3 regions of the Streptomyces sp. NPDC058291 genome follow, and region 2 is predicted to be linked to each of the others. Evidence: riboswitches for the same ligand, from Rfam matches in the RefSeq annotation. Region 2 holds a riboswitch; each other region holds the start of a gene.
The links. Region 2 has a riboswitch for cyclic di-AMP ahead of ACFVYK_RS30830 (transglycosylase family protein). Riboswitches for the same ligand answer to the same signal wherever they lie in the genome.
Positions count from the first base shown of each region.

Region 1: it holds a riboswitch for cyclic di-AMP, as region 2 does, so the genes downstream of both, ACFVYK_RS36980 (peptidoglycan DD-metalloendopeptidase family protein) here and ACFVYK_RS30830 (transglycosylase family protein) in region 2, are expected to answer to the same signal.
Region 3: it holds a riboswitch for cyclic di-AMP, as region 2 does, so the genes downstream of both, ACFVYK_RS15820 (M23 family metallopeptidase) here and ACFVYK_RS30830 (transglycosylase family protein) in region 2, are expected to answer to the same signal.

Region 1 covers NZ_JBHVYK010000145.1:171-4,694, reverse strand. Annotated here, with positions in the region: gene ACFVYK_RS36985 (alpha-galactosidase) at 1-1,218, shown strand, start outside; cyclic di-AMP (ydaO/yuaA leader) riboswitch at 1,488-1,681, shown strand; gene ACFVYK_RS36980 (peptidoglycan DD-metalloendopeptidase family protein) at 1,686-2,648, shown strand; gene ACFVYK_RS36975 (DUF6250 domain-containing protein) at 2,932-3,645, shown strand; gene ACFVYK_RS36970 (SGNH/GDSL hydrolase family protein) at 3,772-4,524, shown strand, end outside.
Region 2 covers NZ_JBHVYK010000084.1:21,990-26,513, reverse strand. Annotated here, with positions in the region: gene eno (phosphopyruvate hydratase) at 1-704, opposite strand, end outside; gene ACFVYK_RS30830 (transglycosylase family protein) at 1,045-1,767, opposite strand; cyclic di-AMP (ydaO/yuaA leader) riboswitch at 1,771-1,954, opposite strand; gene ACFVYK_RS30825 (transglycosylase family protein) at 2,160-3,221, opposite strand; gene ACFVYK_RS30820 (cytochrome P450) at 3,412-4,524, opposite strand, start outside.
Region 3 covers NZ_JBHVYK010000026.1:12,531-17,054, reverse strand. Annotated here, with positions in the region: gene ACFVYK_RS15830 (dihydrofolate reductase family protein) at 23-1,162, shown strand; tRNA gene ACFVYK_RS15825 (tRNA-Met) at 1,235-1,308, shown strand; cyclic di-AMP (ydaO/yuaA leader) riboswitch at 1,609-1,775, shown strand; gene ACFVYK_RS15820 (M23 family metallopeptidase) at 1,785-2,843, shown strand; gene ACFVYK_RS15815 (aldo/keto reductase) at 2,995-3,939, shown strand; gene ACFVYK_RS15810 (PrsW family intramembrane metalloprotease) at 3,964-4,524, opposite strand, start outside.

The DNA of each region.
Region 1 (4,524 bases), on a different contig from region 2:
GCCCACGTCGTCCCGGACGCCGAGCAGGACCGGCCGGTGCTGTTCAACTCCTGGGAGGCCACCTACTTCGACATCTCCGAGGAGCAGCAGGCGACCCTCGCCGGGCGGGCCGCGGCGATCGGCGTCGAGCTCTTCGTCGTCGACGACGGCTGGTTCGGGGCGCGCACCGGCGACCACGCCGGACTGGGCGACTGGCGCCCCAACCCGGAGCGCTTCCCCCACGGGCTGAAGCCCCTCGCGGACCACGTGCACGGCCTGGGGATGCAGTTCGGCATCTGGGTCGAGCCCGAGATGGTCAACCCGGACAGCGACCTGTACCGGGCGCATCCCGACTGGGTGCAGTTCCAACCGGGACGAAAGCGGACGGAGTTCCGCAATCAGCTCATGCTGAACCTCGCCCGCGAGGACGTCCAGGAGTACCTCTGGCAGCAGCTCGACGCATTGCTGTCCAGTGCGCCGATCGACTACGTCAAGTGGGACTTCAACCGCTGCTTCACCGACGCCGGCTGGCCCGAGGACCCCTACCCGCAGCGCCTCTGGGTCGACCACGTGCGAGCCCTGTACCGACTGCTGGACCGGCTGCGGGCCGCCCACCCGGGCGTCGCCTTCGAGTCCTGCTCGGGCGGCGGCGGGCGGATCGACCTCGGCATCATGAGCCGCACCGACCAGGTGTGGACCTCCGACAACACCGACCCCCTCGACCGGCTCGACATCCAGCACGGCTTCAGTCAGATCCACCCGGCGCGGGTCATGGCCGCATGGGTCACCGACAGCCCCAACACCCAGCTCAACGGCCGGGTGAGCTCGCTGCGCTTCCGGTTCGTCAGCGCGATGGCGGGGGTGCTCGGGGTCGGCGGCGACCTCTCCGAGTGGAGCGACGAGGAGCTTGCCGAGGCGCGTCGATGGGTGGATCTCTACAAGGAGATCCGGCCGCTCGTGCAGCACGGCGATCTCTACCGGCTGCGTCCCCCCACGGGCGGGCTGAGCGCCGTGCAGTACGTGCGCGGCGACGAGAGCGTGGTCCTCGCCTGGCTGCAGGCCCAGCGGTTCGGCGAGCCCGTCCCGGCGCTGCGGCTGCGCGGACTCGACCCGACGGCGTCGTACGAATGCCGTGAAACGGGCGAAGTGCACCGGGGTGCCGTTCTGCTGCATCACGGATTGCGTGCCGAGCTGCGGGGCGATCTCGATGCGACGGTTATCCGCCTGCGTCGCATCTGAGTTATCTGTCCGAAATGGATCCTTCGTTCCAACTCGACCTTAAATAGGGAGACCTGGAGGGGCATCACGTGAGCAGCGTCATATTCGTGACCGTACGTCGCCGGTCATGTTCACGTAATGCGCATGCTTTTCCGGGCCCCTTGGTGATAACCGAGCATTCCGTTTAACGCAGTGTGACCACGGATTCCCCCGGGGGATCAAGAGAAACCTGTGAACAGCACAACCTCTGCTTGTCCCCGTGCGTCTGGGTCGCTTACGTTCCACACCAATCCGGACGGACGCCGAATCCTGCCACCGCCCGGATCCCGCACACTCACCCGTGCATGGCAGGAGCGGGGGACCCACAGGCACAACCGCCTGTTCCGGTCTCCGGAACAGGCTCGGGGTAAAGCCGCGTCTCGGCGCGGCCGGGCATCTCCAGCCCGCACCCGACAGCTCACCTCGCAGGCGCCGGAGAGGAATTCGTCATGCCCGCGAAGGGTAAGCACCGCCGTCCGAAGACTCAGCGCTTCACCCGTTCCATAGCCGTCGCCGGAACCGGCGGCGCCGCGCTCGCCCTCCCGCTGATGGGCGCGTCCGGCGCCCACGCGGCCGCCCCGGAGGCGGTTGCGCAGACCTCCGCCCGGCCGGTCGCGCAGACGGTGTCGGAAAAGACCGTCCAGGCCGCCGAAGTGACCCGCAAGACCGCCACCGGGACGACGTACACCGTGCGGTCCGGCGACTACCTCTCGAAGATCGCGGACGAGCAGCACGTCAGCGGCGGCTGGCAGCGGCTCTACCAGGACAACCGCACGGCCGTCGGCGACGACCCGTCGCTGATCCACCCCGGCCTCAAGCTGTCGATCGGCAAGAAGGCCGCGACCGGCGGCCACAAGTCGTCCGGCTCGTCCTCGTCGTCGGCCTCCAAGAGTTCGTCGTCCAAGGCCTCGCAGTCCTCGGCTTCCTCGAAGTCCTCCGTCGCGAAGACGTCCGCCTCCTCGTCCTCCTCGAAGGCGACCCAGGCCGCCGAGAGCAGCTCCGACGGCTTCGCCCTGCCCGTGGCCGGCGCCGCCATCGGCACGCCGTACCACCAGTCGGGCAGCATGTGGTCCAGCGGCTACCACACCGGTGTGGACTTCGTCGTCCCGACCGGCACCTCGCTGAAGGCCGTGGGCGCGGGCACCGTCGTGTCCGCGGGCTGGGGCGGCGCGTACGGCAACCAGGTCGTCATCAGGCTCGCCGACGGCTACTACGCCCAGTACGCCCACCTCTCCCAGCTCTCCGTCTCGGCCGGCCAGACCGTGACCGCGGGCCAGCAGGTCGGCCTGTCCGGGGCGACCGGCAACGTGACCGGCCCGCACCTGCACTTCGAGATCCGCACCACGCCGGACTACGGCTCGGACGTGGACCCGATCGCCTACCTGCGCTCGCACGGCGTCGCCGTCGGCTGACCCCCCCCGACTGCCCCCGCCTGACACGCAGTCGAAGGCCGGACCCCGATCGAAGATCCGGGGCCCGGCCTTCGGCGTGTCCGGACTCCGGCCCCGGGCGGGTCGGGCCCGCAGGGCTCGCCGGTCTCCCGGGGCCGAACCGCGGCCGACCGTGATCGTTTCATTGCGGTCCTGTGGCGGGCCGGGCCGGCGCATCGACAAACGGTGGAGGCGCCATCACAGTGGTCGTGCCGGGGAAAGCGCTTTCCCGCGCTTCGACCTCCCACCGAAGGAGCCGCATCCCGTGACGACCACGCGCAGAGCGTTCGCAGCCCTCGCCGCCGGTGCGGCCCTGGGGGCCCTCGCCCCCGCGGCCGACGCCGGCGCCGCACCACGCCGACGACGACGCCGGCTCATCGCCCACGACGACTTCCGCCACGGTCTGCGTCAGTGGGCCGTGGAGCTGGAGCAGGGCGGGACCGTCACGGCCTCCCGCGGCGCCCTGGAGATCGACGTGCCCGCCGGGGCCACGATCTGGTTCAGGCGGCCGTTCGCAGGGCCCTACGTCCTCGAATACGTCGCCACGCCCGTCGCCGCGGGCGGGGTCAACGACCGGGTGTCCGACCTCAACACCTTCTGGAACGCCGTCGACGTCCGTTCCCCGGACGACCTCTTCGCCACCCCGCGCGGCGGCGCCCTCGCCGAGTACGACCAGCTCAAGACGTACTACGCCGGCTACGGCGCCAACTCCAACACCACGACCCGGCTGCGCCGTTACGTCGGCCGGGCCGGAGTGCGGCCGCTGGTCTTCGACTACACCGAGCCGCTGCTCGTGCCCAACGCCCCGCACCACGTCAGGATCGTCTCCGACGGCCCGGTCGTGCGATGGTGGAACAACGGGCGGCTCGTCTTCGACTGGACGGACCCCGAGCCGTACACGGAAGGGCACTTCGCGTTCCGCACCACCTGGAGCCATTTCCGGATCGACGACTTCCGGGCGTGGTCGCTTATTCCCTGATGGGCCAACTCTTGAGGAGTGGCTTATCTCACCGACCGTCAATTGCTTCCTACGGTCGCGTAAGTCACATTCGAAGGTGAATCATGCACTGCTGTGGCAGACGATTCGAAGAGTGACAACAGATCAGTGATCGGGTCGTACGTGGCGGTGGGGGACAGCTTCACCGAGGGCGTCGGCGACCCCGGCCCGGACGGGGCCTTCGTCGGCTGGGCGGACCGCTTCGCGGTGCTCCTCGCGGACCGGCGGCCCGAAGGCGACTTCGACTACACCAACCTCGCGGTCCGCGGAAAGCTGCTCGACCAGATCATGGAGGACCAGCTCCCCAGGGCCGTGGCGCTCGCCCCGGACCTGGTCTCCTTCTGTGCGGGCGGCAACGACATCCTCCGTCCCGGCACCGACCCGGACGAGGTCGCCGAGCGCTTCGAGCGCGCGATCGCGGCCCTGGCCGCCGTAGCCGGCACAGTCATGGTGACCACCGGCTTCGACACCCGTGGCGTTCCCGTGCTCAAGCACCTGCGCGGAAAGATCGCCACCTACAACGGGCACGTGCGCGCCGTCGCCGACCGGTACGGCTGCCCGGTGCTCGACCTGTGGTCCCTGAAGTCCGTGCAGGACCGCAGGGCCTGGGACGGCGACCGGCTCCACCTCTCCCCGGAGGGGCACACGCGCGTGGCGCTGCGCGCCGGCCAGGTCCTCGGCCTGGAGGTGCCGGCCGACCCGGAACAGCCCTGGCCGCTGCTCCCGCCGCGCGGCCCCCTCGAAGTGCGGCGCGACGACGTCCACTGGGCGCGCGAGTACCTGGTGCCGTGGATCGGACGCCGGCTGCGCGGGGAGTCCTCCGGCGACCACGTGGTCGCCAAGGGCACCCTGTCGCCGGAC
Region 2 (4,524 bases):
GGCGCGTAGCCGGCTTCCTTGATGGCCTCGAGGATGAGGTCGAGGGCCTCACGGTTGGAGCCGAGGTTCGGGGCGAAGCCGCCCTCGTCGCCGAGGCCGGTGGACAGGCCCTTGCCCTTCAGGACCTTCTTCAGCGTGTGGTAGACCTCGGTGCCCCAGCGCAGGGCCTCGGAGAAGGACTCCGCGCCCACGGGAGCGATCATGAACTCCTGGATGTCCACGTTGGAGTCGGCGTGCGAACCGCCGTTCAGGATGTTCATCATCGGCACCGGCAGCAGGTGCGCGTTGGGGCCGCCCAGGTAGCGGAAGAGCGGGAGGTCGCTGGCCTCGGAGGCGGCGTGGGCGACGGCGAGGGAGACGCCGAGGATGGCGTTGGCGCCGAGCGAGCCCTTGTTGTCGGTGGCGTCCAGGTCGAACATGGCCTGGTCGATCAGCCGCTGCTCGGTGGCGTCGTAGCCGACGAGCTCCGGGCCGATCTGCTCGATGACGGCGAGGACGGCCTTCTCGACGCCCTTGCCGTGGTAACGGTTGGGGTCGCCGTCGCGGAGCTCGATGGCCTCGAAGGCGCCGGTGGAAGCGCCGGACGGAACGGCGGCACGACCCGTGCTGCCGTCGTCGAGGCCGACCTCGACCTCGACCGTGGGGTTGCCTCGGGAGTCCAGGATTTCCCGGGCTACGACGACGTCGATGGACGGCACGAGCATCTCCTTCTTGGGATGTGACGCTGGTTGTGCGGGGCCCGCGGGCCAGGACGGCCTCGGATGAGCCTTGCGACTAGAGCCTAACCGCCCCCGGGCCGTCGGCAGCCGACCGACCGTCCCGTGGACAGACAGACCGTACCTATTGTTCACGCCCGGAACAAAGGGGGTGGCCGAGAAAGTTGCCGGGGGACGGCGAACGAGCAAAGAGAAACCCCGCTCCGGTGCGTACGGGGGAACACGCACCGGAGCGGGGAGCCCGTGGGGACGGGGGGCGACCCTCACGAGGTCTTCAGTGTGCCGACCTCGGTTGTGAGGGCGCTGTGGTCTCTCGGGGAGCCGGGTGTCACTTCAGGTGCAGCTGCTGCCCCGGGAAGATGAGGTTCGCGTCCTCGACGATGTCCTTGTTCAGCTCGAACAGCTTGTGCCAGCCGCCCTTGACCTTGTGCTTCTCGGCGATGGAGCTGAGCGTGTCGCCCTTGACGACCTTGTACTCGCCGTCGCCCTTCTTGACCTTCTCGCCGGTCGGGGTGGTGACCGTCTTGGAGGCCGCCGGGCGGTCGGTGGAGCGGGAGGCGCTCTGCTTCTCCGTCGAGCGGGTGCTGCTGCCGCTGTTCGACGAGCTGGAGGAGCCCGAGGAGCCGGAGGAGTTGGAGCCCGAGGAGCTGGAGGAGTCGGCGCTGCTGCTGTTGTAGGCGGCGCCGGACAGGCCCGTGCCGCAGACCGGCCAGGCGCCCTTGCCCTGGGAGGCGAGCACCTTCTCGGCGACGGCGATCTGCTGCGACTTGGAGGCCTGGTTGGCCTGCGCGGCGTACTGCGTGCCGCCGTACGCGGCCCAGGTCGAGGCGGAGAACTGCAGGCCGCCGTAGTAGCCGTTGCCGGTGTTGATGGACCAGTTGCCGCCGGACTCGCACTGGGCGACCGTGTCCCACTCGGAGGTGGTGGCGGCGGAGGCGTTGCCGGCCGCCATCAGCGGAGCGGCGATGGCGACACCGGTGACGCCGGCCAGAGCGGCGGCGCGGGTGGCCTTGGACGGACGACGGTGCTTGCCCTTGGCGGAAAACAGCATGGTGGATCCCCTCACCGACGCCTACGAGGTGAGCTGTCGGGTTCGGGCCGTGTGAGTTGCCCGGTCACTCCTCCGTGGGAGCCGTGCTCCCTGGAGGGGTGACTTCACCCCAAGCCGGACCAGCCTCGACAGCCGGCGCCGGCGCTTACCTTGGGTCCCCCGCTCCTGCCTACGGCGCTTGACGCGACGACTGTTCCCGGGCCGCCACTGGCAGGATTCGGCGTTGCGACGACCGGGGCTCGGGTTGCCGAGCGGCCTCGACCGTAGACACGTGATCCGCCGAATTTCAAAGACGATCAGGGCTTCTGAGACTCATCCCACACTTTCACCAAACCGGACATTCGGCGCGAAGCGTGACGTGAACTCCCGCTGTTTTTACCGGGTTTTGCGCCCTATTGGACCCCTGTGTCGAGGGTCTGACCGGGGGTGATGTCGCTCGGGTCGCCGCCGATGAGGTCCTTGTTCTCGGCATAGAGGGCGCGCCATCCGCCGTCGAGGCCAAGGGAGTCGGCGATGGAGACGAGCGAGTCGCCCTCCCGGACGACGTAGGTGGCCGCGGCGTGCCGGCCGCCGCCGGCGGTGGCGACGGTGGCGACTCCGTTCGTCGAAAGGTCCGTGACGCCCTTGGTCGTGCTCTCCTCGGCGGTGGACCCGCGGTGCCGGCCGGAGCCGAGGGAGCCGGTGTCGACGAGGCTCCAAGAGCCCACTTCCTGGCCCGACTTGTCCGAGTCGTCCGCTTCCGGGGTGACCGTGGGCGAGCCGTCGGCCGCCCGTCCGCCGCCCGCGTCGGCCGAGCCCTTGCCCGCACCGGAGCCGATGGAGTCGTCCGCGGCGGCGGAGGAAGAGGGCGAAGAGGACGAAGGGGACCCCGAGGGCGAACCAGAGGGATCGGCGGACGAGTCGGACGATCCCGTCGAGGCGGACGGACCGTCGCCCGACGCGTCGGAGGAGCCCGACGGGTCCGGGGAGGACGACGGGCCCGAGGACCCCGACAGCCCCTTGGTGAGGTCGGACAGTCCGGAGGAGGACGAGCCGGAGGAGCCGTCCGCGAGGCCCGTGTCCACGTCCAGCGCGCCGTTGTCCTTGGTGAGGCCGGAGGTCAGCCCGCAGGTCCCCCACGCGCCGACGCCGTCGGCCGCGAGCACCTTCTGCGCCACCGCGATCTGCTGGTTGCGGCTGGCCAGATCGGGCCTGGCCGCGTAGTCGAGCCCTCCGTACGCCTCCCAGTCCTGCTGGCTGAGACTCAGGCCTCCGTACTCGCCGCCGCCCTTGTCGGCGCTCCACGAGCCACCGGTCTCGCACTGCGCCACCTTGTCCCACACCGTGCCGTCGGCTGCGCTCGCGCCGGAGGCGGCCAGCAGCGGGATGGCGATGGCGGAGCCGGTCACTCCGGCCGCGACGAGGAGGGCCGGAGCCTGACGGGGGCGACGGTGTCGACCGTTCCCGGAGAGCATGCGAGGGGCCTTTCTCTGGACAGCAGTACCGGCGCGGCGACCCGAGACCGGCCCGTCGCGCTGACGAGTGAACGTATCGGCAGACGATCACTTGTCACAAGTTCATGCCGCGCAGATCACGTGAAGATCACAGAGTTGAGGAGTGGTCACCTTTGCTCCGCTGAACGGTCACACTCCGGCTGACATCCGGTCAGATTTGCTCGGATCGCGTCTCCGACCGCCGCGGCGCGAACTCCACCGGCAACGTGCGCAGTCCCCGCATGATGAGTCCGCCCCGCCACCTCAACTCGGCCGGATCGGACGCCAGTCGGAGGTCGGGCAGCCGGGTGAGGAGGGTGGCCAGCGCGGTTCGGCCCTCCAGCCGGGCCAGCGGGGCGCCCAGGCAGTAGTGGATGCCGTGGCCGTAACCGAGGTGCTGGTTGTCACGGCGGGAGAGGTCGAGCACGTCGGGGTCGGTGAAGCGCGCCGGGTCACGGTCGGCCGCCGCGAGGACGACGAGGACGGGATCGCCGGGCGCGATGTCCTGTCCGCCGATGCGGAGCGGTTCGGTCGCGAACCGCCAGGTCGCCAGCTCCACGGGGCCGTCGTAGCGCAGAAGTTCCTCGACTCCGGTTTCCAGCAGGGAACCACCGTCGCCGCCGTCCTCGGCGAGCGACCTCTGCAGCCGTTCACGCTGCTCCGGGTGGGTGAGAAGGGCGTAGGCGCCGTTGCCGATGAGATTGACCGTCGTCTCGAACCCGGCGAACAGCAGGATGAAGGCCATCGCGGCGGCCTCGTTCTCGGTGAGGTGCTCGCCGTGGTCGGAGGCGCGGATGAGGCCGGAGATGAGGTCCTCGCCGGGGGCGGGCCGAGCGGGCAGCTCCGCGCGTTTGCGGTGGATGAGTTCCAGCAGATAGCCGCGCATCTTCTTCACCGACCGCGCGACACCGCCCCGCGGCCCCCCGCCGTGCCGGATCATCATCCCCGCCCAGTCCCGGAAGTCGTCCTGGTCCTCCCGCGGGACGCCGAGCAGGTCGCAGATGGCGTAGATGGGCAGCGGGAAGGCGAAGTCGTGGATGAGGTCGGCCTCGCCCTTCCCGGCGAACCGGTCGAGCAGACCGTCGGCCAGTTCCTGCACCCGGGGCGCGAACTCGGCCACCCGGCGGGGCGTGAACGCCTTGCTGACGAGCCGGCGCAGCCGGGTGTGGTCGGGCGGGTCGATGTTCAGCAGATGCGTCATCAACTCTGCCTTGCGCTCACCGGGGATGCCGGTCTTCCCCTTGGCGTGGGCCGGCTCGTCGTGGTGCGCGGGGTTCTTGGACAG
Region 3 (4,524 bases), on a different contig from region 2:
ACCGAGCCCGGGGAGCACGCCGATGCCGTACCCGTACGTCCTGCTGTCCGCCGCCGTCTCCCTGGACGGCTACCTGGACGACACCACCCCCGAGCGCCTCCTGCTCTCCAGCCCCGCCGACTTCGACCGGGTCGACGAGGTGCGGGCCTCCGTCGACGCCATCCTCATCGGCGCCGGCACGATCCGCGCCGACAACCCGCGGCTCCTGGTGAACTCCCCGGAGCGCCGGGCCGCCCGGGTCGCCGCCGGACAGCCGCCGTACCCCCTCAAGGTCACCGTCAGCGGCTCCGGCGAACTGGACGCGCGGGCGAACTTCTGGCACACGGGAGGCGCGAAGGCCCTCTACACGACGGACCGTGGAGCCGAGCGGGCCCACGCCCTCGGCATCGCCGCGGACGTCGTCCCGCTGGGCCCCGCACTCGACTGGCGCCGCCTCCTCGAACACCTCCACGACGTGCTCGGCGTACGGCGCCTCATGGTCGAGGGCGGCGGAACCGTCCACACCCAGCTGCTCCGGCAGGGCCTCGCCGACGAGCTGCAGCTCGTCCTCGCCCCGCTGTTCGTCGGCGACCCGGACGCGCCCCGCCTCTTCGGGCCCGGCGGCTACCAGGGCGGACGCCTGCGCCTGGTGGAGACCCGGCGCATCGAGGACGTCGTCCTGCACCGCTACGAGCCCACCGCCCCCGGCGCCGGACCGCTGCCTGCCGCCGCCGACCGGCACTGGCTGGCCCTCGCCTGCGAGCTCGCCGAACGGTGCCCGCCCTCGCGGAGCGCCTTCAGCGTCGGCGCGGTGATCGTGGCCGCCGACGGCACGGAGCTCGCGCGCGGTCACTCCCGGGAGGCCGGCGACCCGGTCGTGCACGCCGAGGAGGCGGCCCTCGCCAAGCTCGACCCCGCCGACCCGCGACTGCCCACGGCCACCGTCTACAGCAGCCTCGAACCGTGCGCCCGCCGCTCCTCCCGCCCCGCCCCCTGCGCCCGGCTCGTCCTCGACGCGGGCGTGCGCCGGGTGGTCACCGCCTGGCGCGAGCCCGACACCTTCGTGACCGGGGCGGACGGCACCGGTGTGCTGACGGCCGCGGGCGTCGACGTCCTCCTCCTCGCGGAGTACGAGCAACGGGCGAAGGCCCCGAACCGGCACCTGACCCGAGGCGACGGGTGACCGTCGGCCCGGGGCGGCGGACAACCGTGGTGATTCACGCGCCGGAAGTAGCGTAGACTGGAGTCACAACGACGCGGGGTGGAGCAGCTCGGTAGCTCGCTGGGCTCATAACCCAGAGGTCGCAGGTTCAAATCCTGTCCCCGCTACTGAAGGCCGAGGGCCGGAATCCGAAAGGGTTCCGGCCCTCGGTGCGTTCCCCGAGCCGATCGCTGCCGTGCGTGACCGGGCGACCGCCCTGCGCAGAGCAGGTGAGCCGCCGTCAGCACGCCTGTTCCTGTCAGGGCCTGCGCGGCCGAGGTCAACTCGCCCGTTTTTCACCGCTGGTGGCCCGAAAGTCCAGGCCAGGAATGTTATTGATCAAGCAGAACAGCTTGGAAACGCACCCCTGGGTCTATTAACGTTCGATAACGCAGCGCGGTCGTCCCAGCCGGCACCAGAGTCGGCTCCGTGCGCACGCGCCGAATCCCGCAAGGGCACCGGGGAACCACCACCTTGGGGTGAATCACGCGGAAGCCGCCGTGAACTCGCAGAGTCCACGGCCGGTATACGCGCGTAGGAGACCTTCCCGCTCCGAACCCGTCAGCTAACCCGGTAGGCGACGGAAGGAAAGGAGCGCGCCCGCGTGGCGTCCAACCCGCCTGCCCCCGAGGCCCCGTACGCGCCGAGCCAGCCGTCTCCCGAGACCTTCGGCTACGGCGGCCACCGTGCCGACGAGGGCCCCTGGGAGGAATGGAATCCCACCGCGGAGTCCGTTCGCCCGGTCCGGGGCAAGCACCGGGTCGCCAAGCAGCGCGGCGGCGGGTTCGCCCGCAGCTCCACCGTCCTCGGCGTCGGCGTCATAGCCGCCGTCAGCGCGGGCGGGATGGCCAGTGCCAACACCGGCAAGGCCCCGGTCTCCATCTCGATGCCGGACCTGCCGAACGTCGGTTCGCTCATCTCCGACGACGACCCCGCCCCGCAGACCGAGTCCGCCCTGGCCGCCTTCGGGTCCGAGACCGCCGTCGACGCCGACGAGAGCACCGTCGAGAGCGCCGTCGAGAGCGCCGCCCAGAGCACCGCCGACGCCGGCGAGGCCCTGCGCAGCCGGATCATGGCGCAGGTCGAGTCGCAGCAGACCCAGTACGAGGTCAAGGCCGCCGCCGCCGCGAAGAAGGCCGAGGCCGAGGCCGTCGTCAAGGCCGAGAAGGAGGCGCAGGCCAAGGCCGCCGCCGCCAAGAAGAAGGCCGCCGAGGAGGCCGCGAAGAAGGCCGAGGCCGCGCGCCTGGCCGAACTGGCCAAGCAGTTCACGCTGCCGACCTCCTCGTACACCATCACCTCGACCTTCGGTCAGGCCGGCTCGCTCTGGTCCTCCGGCTACCACACCGGTCTCGACTTCGCCGCGCCCACCGGGACTCTCATCAAGGCCGTCCACAGCGGCACCGTCACCGAGGCGGGCTGGGCCGGTTCCTACGGCTACCGCACCATCCTCACGTTGGACGACGGAACCGAGCTGTGGTTCTGCCACCAGTCGTCGATCAACGTCAGCGTCGGCCAGAAGGTCTCCACCGGCGAGGTGATCGGCCGCGTGGGCGCGACCGGAAACGTCACCGGCGCCCACCTCCATCTGGAGGTCCACCCGGGCGGCAGCGCCACCGGCATCGACCCGGCGGCCTGGCTGCGCAGCAAGGGCCTCAACCCCTGAGCCGCCCCCTCGGGGACATCCCCGAGGTCCCCCTGGCACGGCCCTGATCGGTCGGGTCCGCCCTGATCGGTCGGGTCTGCCACGTCCTGTTCACACGTTCTTCGCGTGCCCCGTGGAATGGGCGGGCCGCCGGTGACCGTTGAGACGAAGCATGACTGCTCTTCGCACACTCGGTTCATCGGACCTCGAGGTCTTCCCGCTCTCCCTCGGCGGCAACGTCTTCGGCTGGACGGCGGACGAGGCGGCCTCCTTCGCCGTGCTCGACGCCTACACGGCCGCGGGCGGCAACTTCGTCGACACCGCCGACGCCTACTCGGCCTGGGTCGACGGCAACTCGGGCGGTGAGTCCGAGACCGTCATCGGCAGGTGGGTGAAGGCCCGGGGCAACCGCGACGACGTCGTGATCGCCACCAAGGTGAGCCAGCACCCCGAGTTCCCCGGCCTGAGCTCCGACAACATCAAGGCCGCCGCCGACGCCTCGCTCCGCCGTCTGGGCACCGACCACATCGACCTCTACTACACGCACTTCGACAAGACCGAGGTGCCCGTCGAGGAGATCATCGGCGCGCTGGACGAGCTGGTGAAGGCGGGCAAGGTGCGGCACATCGCCGCCTCCAACATCTCTCCCGAACGCCTCCAGGAGTCCCTGGAGTTCTCCGACCGCGAGGGCCTGGCCCGGTACGTCGCCCTCCAGCCGCACTACAACCTGGTCTCACGCGACACCTACGAGGGCGCGCTGCGGGACGTCGCCGCCCGCTTCGGCCTCGCCGCCGTCCCGTACTACTCGCTCGCCTCCGGCTTCCTCACCGGCAAGTACCGGCCCGGTACGACGGTGGAGAGCGCCCGATCCGCCGGCGCCGCCAAGCACCTCGACACGGAGCGGGGCCGCAGGGTCCTCACCGCGCTGGACGAGGTCGCCCAGGCCCACGACGCGCAGGTCGCCACGGTCGCCCTGGCCTGGCTCGCCGCGCAGCCCACGGTGGCCGCGCCGATCGCCTCCGCCCGGACGACGGAGCAGTTGCCGGCCCTGCTGGCGCTGGCTGACCTGGAGCTGACCAGCACGGAGATCGCCAAGCTGACCAGCGCTTCGGCCTGACCCGGGCCGCGGTGGTCCATTCCTCTAGCGGTAGGGGTGCGGGCCCGCGGGGTGCCCGGGGCCGCCGCGGCCTGTGGGGCGCCCGGGAGGCGGGCCCGCCGGAGCTCCGTGCGCCGGGCCCGGCGGACTGCCGTACCCGTGCCCATACCCGTAGCCGTACCCGGGGCCGGGGGACTGGCCGTACGGCTGGAGCGGTCCGGGGCCCGGGCCGTACCCGTACGCCCCGTACACCGGCCAGGGCGGCGGGACCACCCGTACCGGCGGCGCCGTCATCCGGGCCGCGTGGTCCAGCGCGGGCCGGGCGACGTCCTTGCGGCGCCACAGCTCGTTCAGCAGCTCCCTCTCCCGTACGACGAAGTCCGCGTTCGCGCGTCCCCGCCGGCCCCGGTGCCGCAGGAACGCCAGCGAGGTCGCGTACGCCTCGTACCGGGCCACCTCCCGCGCCGCGGCCTTGCCCAGGTGGCGGCCGGCGTGGTCCCTGGCGAGCCGCCTGGCCCGCATCGAGCCGAGCGCGAACGGTTCGGCCGGAGTGAGCCAGCCGGCGGCCGCGTAGGCGGGCAGCTCCTCGCGGACGGTGCGCAGCTC